4 regions of the Lysinibacillus sp. NPDC056185 genome follow, and region 1 is predicted to be linked to each of the others. Evidence: riboswitches for the same ligand, from Rfam matches in the RefSeq annotation. Region 1 holds a riboswitch; each other region holds the start of a gene.
What was found. Region 1 has a riboswitch for S-adenosylmethionine ahead of ACMZ42_RS07005 (MetQ/NlpA family ABC transporter substrate-binding protein). Riboswitches for the same ligand answer to the same signal wherever they lie in the genome.

Region 1 (3,122 bases):
TAATTTTGAAGTTATGCCTCTTTTTGCAGAAAATCATTTTCTGCCTGATTATAATGCTTTATCCGATGCAGTAAAAGAAAAGGCGAAGATGCTTTACTTGAATTACCCGAATAACCCAACTGGCGGTACTGCAACACTTGAATTTTTCGAGGAAACAGTACGCTTTGCAAAAGAGCACAATATTATCGTAGCACATGATTTTGCCTACGGGGCGATTGGATTTGACGGCAATAAACCTATCAGCTTCCTGCAAGCTGACGGTGCAAAAGATGTCGGTATCGAAATGTATACATTATCCAAAACGTATAATATGGCAGGCTGGCGCATTGGTTTTGCAGTTGGTAACCCTGATATTGTTGCAGCCATTAACCTTATTCAAGATCATCTATTTTGTAGTCAATTCCCTGCCGTGCAACAAGCCGCGGCAGTTGCACTTACTGCTTCCCAGAGTTGCGCGGATAAGCTAAGTGCGACTTATGAGCGTCGACGAAACGTACTGATCGAAGAAGCTCAGCGAATTGGTTGGCAAGTAACAGCACCGAGAGGCTCTTTCTTTGCATGGCTCCCTGTTCCATTAGGTTTTACGAGTGAACAATTTGCCGATTTATTGCTCGACAAAGCTGATATCGCAGTAGCTGCAGGCAATGGCTTCGGTCAATATGGTGAAGGCTATGTCCGGGTTGGCTTACTTGTTAGCGAAGACCGCTTACGTGAAGCGATCAGTAGAATTGAAAAATTAAACTTATTTAACTCATGAAGTAGACTCTACCCGAAAAACTGTTCCATTAGCTCAAACTTGCTATGGGAACAGTTTTGTCTCTTTCTTGCGGATTCTTTCGCAACTAAATATTATAACAAAATAAAAAATTTTAAAAATTCAATTGACTTACTATATCCTATAATTTATATTAGTTCTATCGGATTTACAAAAAAATATTATAAATCTCTTATCAAGAGTAGCTGAGGGACTGGCCCTATGAAGCTCGGCAACCTCCTTTTTTAAGGAAGGTGCTAAATCCTGCAAACGATCATCGTTTGAAAGATAAGAGAGGACACTTTTTTATGAGCCTCTCTTAATTTTTTTAAGAGAGTTTTTTTTATTTTCAAAAACCGATAAAAAAACTTTGGAGGTATGTTTCATGAAAAAGAAAAATAAAATTTTATTAGGTTTAGCAAGTCTCACATTAGTAGCAGCATTAGTAGGCTGTGGTACTAAAGAAAATAGTAAGGATAGTCAAAATAAGGCTATTAATGAAAATAAAATTGTAGTAGGTGTAACTTCTGGTCCACACGAACAAATTGCTGAGGTTGTAGCAAAAGTTGCCAAAGAAAATGGCTTAGAGGTAGAAGTAAAATCTTTCTCTGATTATGTTTTACCAAATACATCGTTAGCAGAGGGCGATCTTGATGTAAACAGTTATCAACACAAGCCATTCCTCGAGACATTTAACAAAGATCACAATACAGATTTAGTGCCAGTTGGAAAAACAATTTTAAATCCTCTAGGCATATACTCTGAGAAATATAAATCATTTGATGACGTTCCTGATGGTGCAACGTTCGGATTGCCAAATGATCCAACAAACGGGGCTCGTGCTCTATTTGTCCTTCAAGAGGCAGGCTATATTAAATTAAAAGACGGTGCAGACTTAACAGCATCTATTCGCGATGTGGAAGAAAACAAAAAGAATTTGAAATTCATTGAATTAGAGGCTGCACAAATTCCAAAACAGCTTAGTGAAGTAGATGTAGCAGCTATTAATACAAACTTCGCTCTTGATGCTGGCATTAATCCTAAAAAAGACTCCATTCTTTTAGAATCTACGGACTCTCCATATGTGAATTACATTGTAGTACGTGCCGAAAACAAAGATGACCCAACGATCAAAAAATTTGTTGAAGCTTATCAATCTGATGAGGTACGCAATTTTATTGAAGAAGAATTCCAAGGCTCTGTAATTCCAAGCTGGTAAGTGACGATTAAGGACCATTCATAAAATCAAGAATCTGCGGGACTCCTACAGGAAAGCTAGCAGATTCTTGATTTATAGAAGGACTAAGAAAGGAGATATCACCGTATGATTCAACTAGAAAATATAACAAAAGAATTTAAAACTAAAAATGGTATCGTCAAAGCAGTAGATGGTATTAACTTGCATGTCAAAAAAGGTGAAATTCATGGGGTTATTGGCTACAGTGGTGCAGGAAAAAGTACCCTTATTCGCTGTGTCAATTTATTAGAACGTCCAACAACAGGAAAGGTATTAATCGATCATGTAGATATTACTTCCCTTTCTCTAAACGACCTTCGCAAAACTCGTCAAAAAATCGGGATGATATTCCAGCATTTTAACCTTTTAAAAACAGCGACTGTTTACAACAATATCTCGGTACCATTAAAGCTTCTAGGCTATAACGACTCCGAAGTGAAAAAACGCGTTGCAAAATATGCAGAAATTGTTGGCCTAACAGAGAAATTAGATAGCTATCCTAGCCAGCTTTCAGGTGGTCAAAAGCAACGTGTCGCTATTGCACGTGCCCTTGCCCAAGAGCCTGAGATTTTGCTCAGTGATGAAGCGACAAGTGCACTCGACCCCGAAACAACTGACGCCATTCTTGAGCTTCTCTTGAAAATTAATCGCGAGCTAGGCATCACTATTTTACTCATTACACATGAAATGAATGTTATTCAAAAAATTTGCGACGATGTATCTGTTCTTGAATCAGGGGCGGTTGTGGAATACGGCTCTGCTATAGACCTATTTTCAAAGCCTCAGCATCCAACGACACGAAAGTTTTTAAATACCATTTCTCAACGTAATTTATCCCCTTCCCTTATCGAGCAATTAAATGTTTCAGGAAGCGTTATTCGTTTAACATTCCTTGGTGAAAGTACAGGGAAACCATTACTAGCAGAAGTGAGTAAAGTTTATGATGTTCAACCGAATATTTTAACCGCCAATATCATTGAATTAAAAAACGGCATTGTCGGTAATATTGTCGTGCATCTACACGGTGAAGCACATATCGTAGAAAAAGCACTTAAGTATTTTACAGAAAACGGAGTAAGCGTTGAGGAATTAGGAGGCGAATTAAATGAATAGCATTCAAAGCTTCTTTGC
Region 2 (3,122 bases), on a different contig from region 1:
GTTTCTCTAGTTGCTCTTCAATCATGTGCTTAGCCATTTATACTTACCCCTTTTTTCTGTTCATCCAATTGCTCAATAAATTTCATTAATTCTAGCGTCATATCATAGCGTAAAAATGGTGTGATGAGGTAAATACCATTGAAATATTCCGCTGCTACTTCTACTAATTCTTTAGCAATTGCAATTCCTTCTAGTGTTGCGCGTTCCTTATCATCGCCACAAGCCCTCATACGTGCTAATGCATCATCAGATAGTTTGATGCCTGGCACTTCATGATGTAAGAACTCCGCACTTTTATAGCTCGTTACTGGCATAATGCCTATATAAATTGGTGTTTCTAAATGCTTTGTCGCCTCGTAAATTTCCACGATTTTTTCCTTTGTATAAACAGGCTGTGAAATAAAATAATCTGCCCCATGTTCAATTTTCTTTTCTAATCGAGAGACAGCGCGATCTAGTACACGTACATTAGGATTAAACGCAGCCGCTACAGAGAAATTTGCCTTTTTTCGAAGCGGTTTCCCTGAGAACGATACACCTTCATTTAATTGTTTTATTAATTGGATCAGCTCCATTGAAGATACGTCATAAACGCTAGTTGCTCCTGGGAAATCGCCTACCTTTGTCGGATCTCCAGTAACTGCTAAAATATCATGAATCCCTAGTGCATTTAATCCCATTAAATGTGATTGAAGACCAATTAAATTACGATCTCGGCATGTTATATGGGTTAACGGGCGTACCCCGTGTGTTTCTTTCAGTAAGGCTCCCATTGCGACATTACTAATCCTTGGAGAAGCAAGAGAGTTATCGGCCATCATGACTACATCTGCGCCCGCCTCATATATTTTTTTTGCACCTTCAATAAAGCCTTCAATTTCTAAATGTCTTGGTGTATCTAATTCCACAATAACCGAGCGTTCACGTTTTACTTTTTCATGTAATGGCTCATAATTTGCTGGCTCTGCCTCACGGACAATCTCTACTTTTTCCGGCTTTGCATACTTTTCCTCAACCGGAGATAGCTCCTCTAAGTACTTTTTCACTGCAGCAATATGCTTTGGTGTCGTTCCACAACAACCACCAATTAAACGTACCCCCTGATCACGAAGCTCTACAGCTGCTCGACCAAAATAATCTGCCTCCGACTCATAAACGACACGCCCATCCTCCAAATCAAGAAGAGAGGCGTTCGGATACGCTGACATAAATGCCTTCTCAGGAAGCTCTACTCCTTCAAATGCTTGTATAGTATGGTGAGGGCCTAAGCGACAGTTGACACCTACGATATCAGCACCTAACGCTTCAAGTTTATGTAAGGCATTATTTAAGCTCATTCCATTTTGTAATATTCCGGGTTCGTGCATAGAAACTTGAGCGATAATCGGTAATTTCGTTTTAGATCGTAGCATTGTTAAAGTCGCCGTTAGCTCTTCAAAATCATAATAAGTTTCAAGTAAAAGACCATCTGGATTTCCTGCCAGTAAAACTGTTGCCTGCTCATCAACGGTTGCTAAAATTTCCTCTAACGTTGCGTCACTTTTACGAATACCACGGATTCCCCCAATAGTACCTAAAACAAATTGTCCACCATCTGCCGCTGCTCGTTTTGCAATCGTTATAGCAGCTTCATTAAACTGTTGTACACGAGATTCTAACCCATAGCGGGCTAATTTTATGGCATTAGCTCCGTAAGTATTCGTCTGAATAATATCAGCACCAGCTGCAATATATTCTCTATGAATCTTTTCAATTAATTCAGGTCTCTGTACATTCATTTCCTCATGACAGTACTCCAAGCCGTAGCCGTATAAAACTGTACCAATTGCACCATCTGCTGTTAGAACATGCGTTTTTAACCTTTCAAGCAATTCCATAAAACTAACCTCTCTTCCCTAATCTTTAAAATAAAAAAAAGCCTTCTTTCATAAAAAAAGAAGGCTTTTACGTCATTTCGTAATTGTTTTCCTTCTCATCTTCGACACACGGTCTTCTGGATTTAGCACCTGACATTAAGTTGGTTGCTGAAGCTTCATAGGGCCAGTCCCTCTGCTTCTCTTGATAAGAATTTAGTATGAATTTTTTAAATAATTAAAAGAATCATATCGTTTACGAACGATTGAGTCAAGACTATTTCACTGAACAAAGGATAATTTTTACGAAATTTATAATATTTTGATTTATATCAAACAATTACGATAGTTTTTCTACAAGTTCTTCACCAATTTTTTTACCGTTTTGAATACATGCACCTATGCCTACTCCAAAATATGAGCATCCCGCTATTGATAAATTTGGATAGTTTTTCTCGAGCTCTTGTAAGAGACCTTGCAACGCTTCACGATGTGCCAAGTCGTACTTCGGCATCTGGTCGATCCATTTTGTCACGTCAACAACAGTTGGTTTTTCCTCAATCCCCAAGCTTTTTCTTACATCCTCAAGAGCAACTGCTGCTAACTCTTCATCTGTCATCATACGCAATCTCTCATACTTAGGGTTAATGCTCTTATAAAAAAGTCGTACAAGTAATTTCCCTTCTGCAGAGGTATGTTTCCACTTGCGGCTTGTCCACGTTGCTGCATTACAAATAACATCCGAATTATGTGACACAATATAGCCTGTTCCATCTGCTGGCAATCTATTATCGGGAACATCAAATCCTAAATAAATCGTAATGGCGGATGCAGTATTAAATTGTTCAAAATAGCCGTTCAACGATTCATCCTGTAATAAGCTTTGTACCGCTTCATTTGGCAGTGCCAATACAACATGATTTGCTTCAATCATTTTACCGTTTGCTAACGTAACAGAGTATAGATTCTCCTGCTTTTTAACACTAGTAGTGGCAATTCCTTTTATAATTTCTACATCCGTTAATGTTTCTTCAAGTCGATCAATTAGTGACGATAAACCATTTTTAAATGAAATAAATTTTTTGTTGGAGGCTTTCACAAATTGTTTCCTGTTTGCATCAAAACCTTTAATAATACTACCGTAATCGTTTTTGTAATCGATTAAATACGGTAAAGTCGAAGCAATTGAAAGTTGATTTAAATCTCCAGAATATACACCTGCAAGTACCGGCGCTATTTGGTTTTGAACAAGCTCCTCACCTAAATAAT
Region 3 (3,122 bases), on a different contig from region 1:
AACGCCTAACTATTATCTAAAATGGGTATCTCATGATACACTTTTTAATATAGACATTTTAATAAGGAGTCTTTACTTTGAAATCATTTTTAGCTGTTGGAATCGGCGGATTTTTGGGTGCCATCTGTCGATATAGCCTTGGTCTAGTACTTTCAAATAACGGTGGTTTTCCATTTGCGACACTTTGTATGAACTTAATTGGCTGCTTTTGTTTAGCATGGCTATTTACAACGTTTACAAAGCGAACACCTGTTATTATAGGAATTGGTACTGGCTTTTTTGGTGCTTTTACAACCTTTTCAACATTTTCTTTAGAAACGCTATTACTTTTGCAGGATAGTAAATGGCTACAAGCCGTTCTTTATATTTTTGTAAGTGTTTTTGGCGGTTTAGCTTGTGCATGGCTAGGATTTAAACTAGCAAAGGGGCGCTTCGTATGATAATGATTGGTATCGGTGGATTTTTGGGTGCACTAACAAGATTTTATCTAGGAAAATTGATTGTCCATACATACCCATGGGCAACATTTTTTATTAATATAACGGGTTCTTTTGCACTTGGCTTTCTATTTGCATTACATCCAAGTGATTGGATTTGGCAGTTTATAGGGCTTGGTTTTTTAGGAGCATATACGACCTTTTCAACATTTGGTTTTGAATGTTTGCAACTCTTAGAGCAGAAAAAATGGAGGCAAGCGATTATTTATATATGCACTACAGTTTTATTCGGTTTACTTTTCGCGGCACTTGGCTTTGTCCTTGTGTAGCAGCATTTTTGAAATACTAGAGGTGATTTTTTGACACAGCCGTCCATTGAACAATTACAAGCGCTCGAAGCTGAAATTGAACAAACATTATATACTTTAATCGACTTAGAACTAGAAGAAAACTTTCCAGAAATGAATACTCGCTTTGCACAATTACTTGCAAAGGTTCAGGCTGCTCAGTTAATTGATTATAAACTTGACGTCCTCGTAGATCCTCAAGGATTGGCAACAGAAACATGCACTCTACTACAAAGTTTAATAGAAGCAAAGGCTAGACCACAAAAAAGACAACGCCTCCTAACACATCGTATGATTTTAAAAATATGGCTACGTAAAAATCAACGCTTTATGACGGAATTTTTACCACAAATGTTTTAGGTGAGGCGCCCCTCCAATTCTAAGGGCGCCTCCTTTTTCCCCCTTTCAGTTGTTAAATCAAGTTGTGCTGCGTAAAAACAGCGACACCAAAAATTCACGCTTTCCTATCCTCTAAACCTCTTATTTGTTCAATTTCCTTAATTAATATAGCTTTTAAACCAAGCTTGATTAAAAATATGTTGCAAAAATCGACTTTTTATTATAATATTTATTATTGTGAAAAAAAATAATATATTTGCTTCTTATCAAGAGAGATGGAGGGACTGGCCCGATGAAATCTCGGCAGCGGAACTTATGATTTAAGTTACTGTGCCAAATCCAGCAGGCAAAGGCTTGATAGATAAGAGGAGTGTTTTATAGATATAAGGCCTCTTCTTGTTGTTACAAGAAGAGGCCTTTTTATCGTAAAAAGAATGGACAAAAGACGTGTCCAATTTTATTTTTTGGAGGTAGACATGAAGAAAGAGAATCCATGGGCGCTGATCCCATTTGTTGTTTTTTTAATTTTATTTATTGGTTCAGGGGTTATTACAGGTGATTTTTACGCCTTCCCTGTCATTGTAGCCATTTCTATTTCAGGCGCTGTGGCTTTGGCAATGAATCGAAAAGAATCGTTTGCGCAAAAGGTTGATATTTTTTGCAAAGGCGCAGGAAACTTAAATGTCATGCTGATGGTCATTATTTTTCTCTTGGCTGGTGCCTTTTCAGCGGTAGCAAAAGGCATGGGGGCAGTGGACTCCACTGTAAACTTTGCTTTATCGGTCGTTCCGCCAAACTTACTTGTCGTAGGCTTGTTCATCATCGCCTGCTTTATCTCCCTATCAATGGGTACATCGGTGGGAACGATTGTTGCACTGGCTCCAATTGGAGTTGGGATAAGCGAGCATATCGACCTTTCCATGGCTTTAGTAATGGCAGCGATTGTTGGCGGTTCGATGTTTGGCGATAATTTATCTTTTATTTCAGATACAACAATTACTGCCGTTCGTTCACAAGGTGCACAAATGAAGGATAAATTTAAGGTGAATTTTTGGATTGTGTTGCCGGCAGCTATTGTAACGAGCCTTATTTTAGGAGTTATCACAATGGGTGAAACTGCACAAGTGGAGCATTTAAGCTATAGTTGGGTAAAAATTGTTCCCTATGTTTTGGTTATTATTTTAGCGTTAGCTGGAATGAATGTTTTCCTTGTTCTGGCATCTGGGATTGTTCTTGCCGGGGCTGTTGGCTTAGCGGATGGCAGCTATCACTTAATGAGCCTTTTTCAAAAGATCGGCGAAGGAATGTCAGGCATGTATGAAATGGCATTCCTTGCGATATTAATAGCTGGAATGGTGGAGGTTATTAAGTTTAACGGAGGGATTGACTTTCTACTTCACCTTGCAACAAAAAGGATTAAATCGAAAAAAGGTGCTGAATTTGGCATTGCCGGCCTAGTGGGTTTAACAAATTTATCTACGGCCAATAATACGATTGCTATTTTAATTGCTGGTCCACTTGCAAAAAATATTGCTGAACAGTATGAGATTGAGCCGAGAAAATCCGCAAGTATATTAGATATTTTCTCCTGTACGATCCAAGGTCTACTGCCATATGGAGCCCAATTCCTAGCAGCCGCTAGTGTAGCCGGAATATCGCCAGTGAGCATGCTGCAATACTCTTTCTATCCAGTCCTTATAGGAATTTGTGGAACCATTGCTATCCTCATCGGATACCCGAAAGAAAAGAAAGCCTGAGCTACATCACTAAAAAAAATATTGATTTACCATTAAAATAATCCAATTGTTTTGAAAGAAATAATCAAAACGATTGGATTTTTCAATTTGAGGCTATTCATTTTTTGTGATAGAGATAATACTTAAAAGTTATAATTACACTTTCTCATTAGTTATTTCGTAGCGTCTATATTTGAACATAAATCCAATTCCAAGAATAGGTCCAATCGCTAATATTGTAAAGACCCACTCCCAACCAATGA
Region 4 (3,122 bases), on a different contig from region 1:
TTTTCTTATTTCCTAGTATAAAACAAGGATTTAACCAAGTCAACAATACTTATAAAATTACTTGGTATTAATTTTAAACCATTTCATTACTCTCACCAAATGAGGCGAGCGGATGATGTAGCAACGTTTGACGCATTACCAAATGAGGCCTATCGAATGAGAAAATACGTAAACGCTACAACATTAGCCAATGTATTTTATTTATTAAGCTTCTACTTCTTGTTGTGAAGCTGTTACTTGTTCAATAGCTTGTTCTAAATCTGCAATGATGTCCTCTACTGCCTCTAAACCGATTGATAAGCGAATGAGCGACTCGGTTACGCCAGTTTGGATTAGCTCTTCAGCAGATAGTTGCTGATGTGTAGTAGATGCTGGATGAATAATTAATGATTTAGCATCCCCTACATTTGCTACGTGTGAGAATAATTTCACACTATCGATTAACTTACGCCCTGCTTCACGTCCACCTTTAATGCCAAATGTAAGTACAGAACCGAAGCCATTTCTTAAATATTTTTTAGCTAAATTATGGGTAGGGAAATCTTCTAAGCCGTTGTAATTTACATATTCCACAGATGGGTGGTTTCGTAAATATTCAGCTACTGCTAATGCATTTTCATTGTGTTTAGGAATACGCAAATGAAGCGTTTCTAAACCTTGTAATAAATTAAATGCCGCATCAGCACTTAATGTTGGTCCAAAGTCACGTAGCAGTTGCACACGCAGTTTTGTGGCGAATGCTGCATCAGCTGTGTCAATACCATAACGCAAACCGTGATAAGAAGCATCTGGCTCAGTAAAGCCTGGGAAACGTCCACGAGTCCAATCGAACTTCCCTGCATCTACTACAACGCCACCTAAAGTTGTTCCATGACCACCAATCCATTTCGTTGCAGAATGAACAACGATATCTGCACCGTAGTCAATTGGTGTAGAGCCATATGGTGAAGCAAATGTGCTATCAATAATTAATGGTAAGCCGTTTTCATGTGCTATATTTGCTACTGCTTCAATATCTAGTACCTTTAAACTTGGGTTACCGTAAACTTCAGCGAACACGGCCTTTGTTTTATCAGTAATAGCAGCTTTGAAATTTTCTGGATTTGTTTCATCTACAAAAATCGTTTTAATACCGTAGTTTGGTAGTGTGTTAGCGAATAAATTATAAGTACCTCCGTATAAAGAGCTACCTGCAACAATTTCATCGCCTGCCCCTGCAAGATTTAAAATGGAAAACGCGATTGCTGCTGCACCAGATGAAAGTGCTACTGCTGCTGTACCGCCTTCTAATAAAGCGACGCGTTTTTCAAAAACATCTACAGTTGGGTTTGTAATACGAGTGTAAATATTACCAGCTTCCTCTAAGGCAAAAAGACGTTGCGCATGAGCAGTGTCTTTAAAAACGAAAGCCGTTGAGCGATATACGGGTACTGTACGAGATCCTGTTACCGGGTCTGGCTCTTGGCCACCGTGTAACAGCAATGTTTCTGGTTTAAATTTTGTCATTGTATACCTCCAAATGGTTATTTTTTTACGATGGTACCGGAGATGAGGAGGATTTTTTCAGTAGAAAACAAAAACCCTCTTCAGCTAAGAAGAGGGTTGCGGTTGCAAGTTTTCCTCCCCTTATCTGCCAGATCCAAGTAAGAATCTGTAGGAATTAGCACCTTAGCAAGTTCGTCACTTACTGGTTGCCGGGCATCATAGGGCCTATCCCTCCGCCGCTCTTGATAAGAGTATGAGATTCAATTTCCATCGTTGTTACAAAGTATAAACATAGACTTTTTCTCTGTCAATACTAAAATTTTATTTTTTCCGAAACTTCTGTCTGCTTCTTTACGTAATCCAAACACATACACTATTTTAGATATTTATTGTTTTGGTCACCAAAGCATGGACTGATTTCCGTTTCAGCTGGGCGTTTCCTAGGGGCTTCGGGCTAACACAATGTTAGAACTTTTGTGATGAACCCATTATTTGGAAAGGAGAATTTTTATGATAAAAGCCGTTATTATTTTTCTTCTTGTTGGTTATTTGATTGGCTGTATTCACGGCTCTAAAGTTGCTCAGTTTTTATCAGGGGTAGATTTAAAAATGGCCGGTCATGGCAATGCAGGTGCCTCTAATGCAACACTTTCCCTTGGCTGGAAATACGGCATATTAGTTGCACTGATCGATATCGGTAAAGGCGTTGCAGCTATAATCGGTGCACATGTTTATTTAGCAGATATAACACAATTAACAGAAGTACAAGTTTGGCTCTTCATCTATATCGTAGCTTCCGGTGTCATTCTAGGTCATAATTTCCCATTTTATATGGGCTTCAATGGCGGTAAAGGAACTGCTTCAATCATAGGAATATTACTTGCGATTGATTGGAAAATTGGCTTGTTTGCACTCATTTTATTTGTTATTTTATCTTTCGTGACGAACTATTTAATTGTCGGTGTACTTGAATTTTATCTCGTTTTTTGTACAGCCACTTATTTATGGATTCCTGGAGTTGGCCCAACGATTTTAGCCCTATTACTTTTTGGTATAGCCATCATTTTGCATATCGAAAATATTAAGCGATTGATGCTAGGAACTGAGCCTAAAGTAACTTCAGCATTCAAAAAGAAAAAATAAAATCTTTTGGATATTTTTGTCTTTTCTTTGACCGTATATTTTCTCGCAACTGCCCATTATCGCTATAAATAGAGGGTATTTCACATACTAGTTTTTTTACAATAATTAGACAAATTAACTTTCTTAATAAAGCATTTTACTAGCCGATGTGAAAATTACAGTCATGTTTAAGAAAGGATGAAAAGTATGTCTACTTCTGAACAAGCAAAACAGAAACGTAATTTGAAACCACTCTGGATTGGATTAGCCTTCGCTTCATTAATCATCATTACTTTTTTACCTAACAACGGCGATTTACCTGTAGCCGGACAACGAGCTTTGGCTATTTTAGCTTTCGCGGTCATCCTATGGGTTACAGAAGCAGTATCCTATCCCGTTAGCTCTGCCATGATTATTGCTCTCGTTACAATCTTACTAGGGCTAGCTCCGTCAATGGAAGATCCAACGAGAGCGTTAGGAACATCGGATGCATTAAAGTTAGCATTAAGCGGATT

Region 2: linked by a shared signal. The riboswitch ahead of ACMZ42_RS23375 (bifunctional homocysteine S-methyltransferase/methylenetetrahydrofolate reductase) and the one ahead of ACMZ42_RS07005 (MetQ/NlpA family ABC transporter substrate-binding protein) in region 1 are both predicted to bind S-adenosylmethionine.
Region 3: linked by a shared signal. The riboswitch ahead of ACMZ42_RS19530 (Na+/H+ antiporter NhaC family protein) and the one ahead of ACMZ42_RS07005 (MetQ/NlpA family ABC transporter substrate-binding protein) in region 1 are both predicted to bind S-adenosylmethionine.
Region 4: linked by a shared signal. The riboswitch ahead of ACMZ42_RS22150 (O-acetylhomoserine aminocarboxypropyltransferase/cysteine synthase family protein) and the one ahead of ACMZ42_RS07005 (MetQ/NlpA family ABC transporter substrate-binding protein) in region 1 are both predicted to bind S-adenosylmethionine.

What each region holds. Positions count from the first base shown of each region.
Region 1 covers NZ_JBLLLQ010000005.1:68,445-71,566, reverse strand. Annotated here, with positions in the region: gene ACMZ42_RS07010 (pyridoxal phosphate-dependent aminotransferase) at 1-757, shown strand, start outside; SAM riboswitch class I at 945-1,049, shown strand; gene ACMZ42_RS07005 (MetQ/NlpA family ABC transporter substrate-binding protein) at 1,140-1,973, shown strand; gene ACMZ42_RS07000 (methionine ABC transporter ATP-binding protein) at 2,079-3,104, shown strand; gene ACMZ42_RS06995 (methionine ABC transporter permease) at 3,097-3,122, shown strand, end outside.
Region 2 covers NZ_JBLLLQ010000036.1:31,069-34,190, forward strand. Annotated here, with positions in the region: gene metH (methionine synthase) at 1-37, opposite strand, end outside; gene ACMZ42_RS23375 (bifunctional homocysteine S-methyltransferase/methylenetetrahydrofolate reductase) at 30-1,877, opposite strand; SAM riboswitch class I at 1,970-2,068, opposite strand; gene ACMZ42_RS23380 (protoporphyrinogen oxidase) at 2,194-3,122, opposite strand, start outside.
Region 3 covers NZ_JBLLLQ010000023.1:59,170-62,291, reverse strand. Annotated here, with positions in the region: gene crcB (fluoride efflux transporter CrcB) at 78-440, shown strand; gene crcB (fluoride efflux transporter CrcB) at 437-766, shown strand; gene ACMZ42_RS19535 (hypothetical protein) at 797-1,144, shown strand; SAM riboswitch class I at 1,384-1,491, shown strand; gene ACMZ42_RS19530 (Na+/H+ antiporter NhaC family protein) at 1,600-2,880, shown strand.
Region 4 covers NZ_JBLLLQ010000031.1:4,720-7,841, reverse strand. Annotated here, with positions in the region: gene ACMZ42_RS22150 (O-acetylhomoserine aminocarboxypropyltransferase/cysteine synthase family protein) at 205-1,506, opposite strand; SAM riboswitch class I at 1,624-1,737, opposite strand; gene ACMZ42_RS22145 (glycerol-3-phosphate acyltransferase) at 1,996-2,628, shown strand; gene ACMZ42_RS22140 (DASS family sodium-coupled anion symporter) at 2,815-3,122, shown strand, end outside.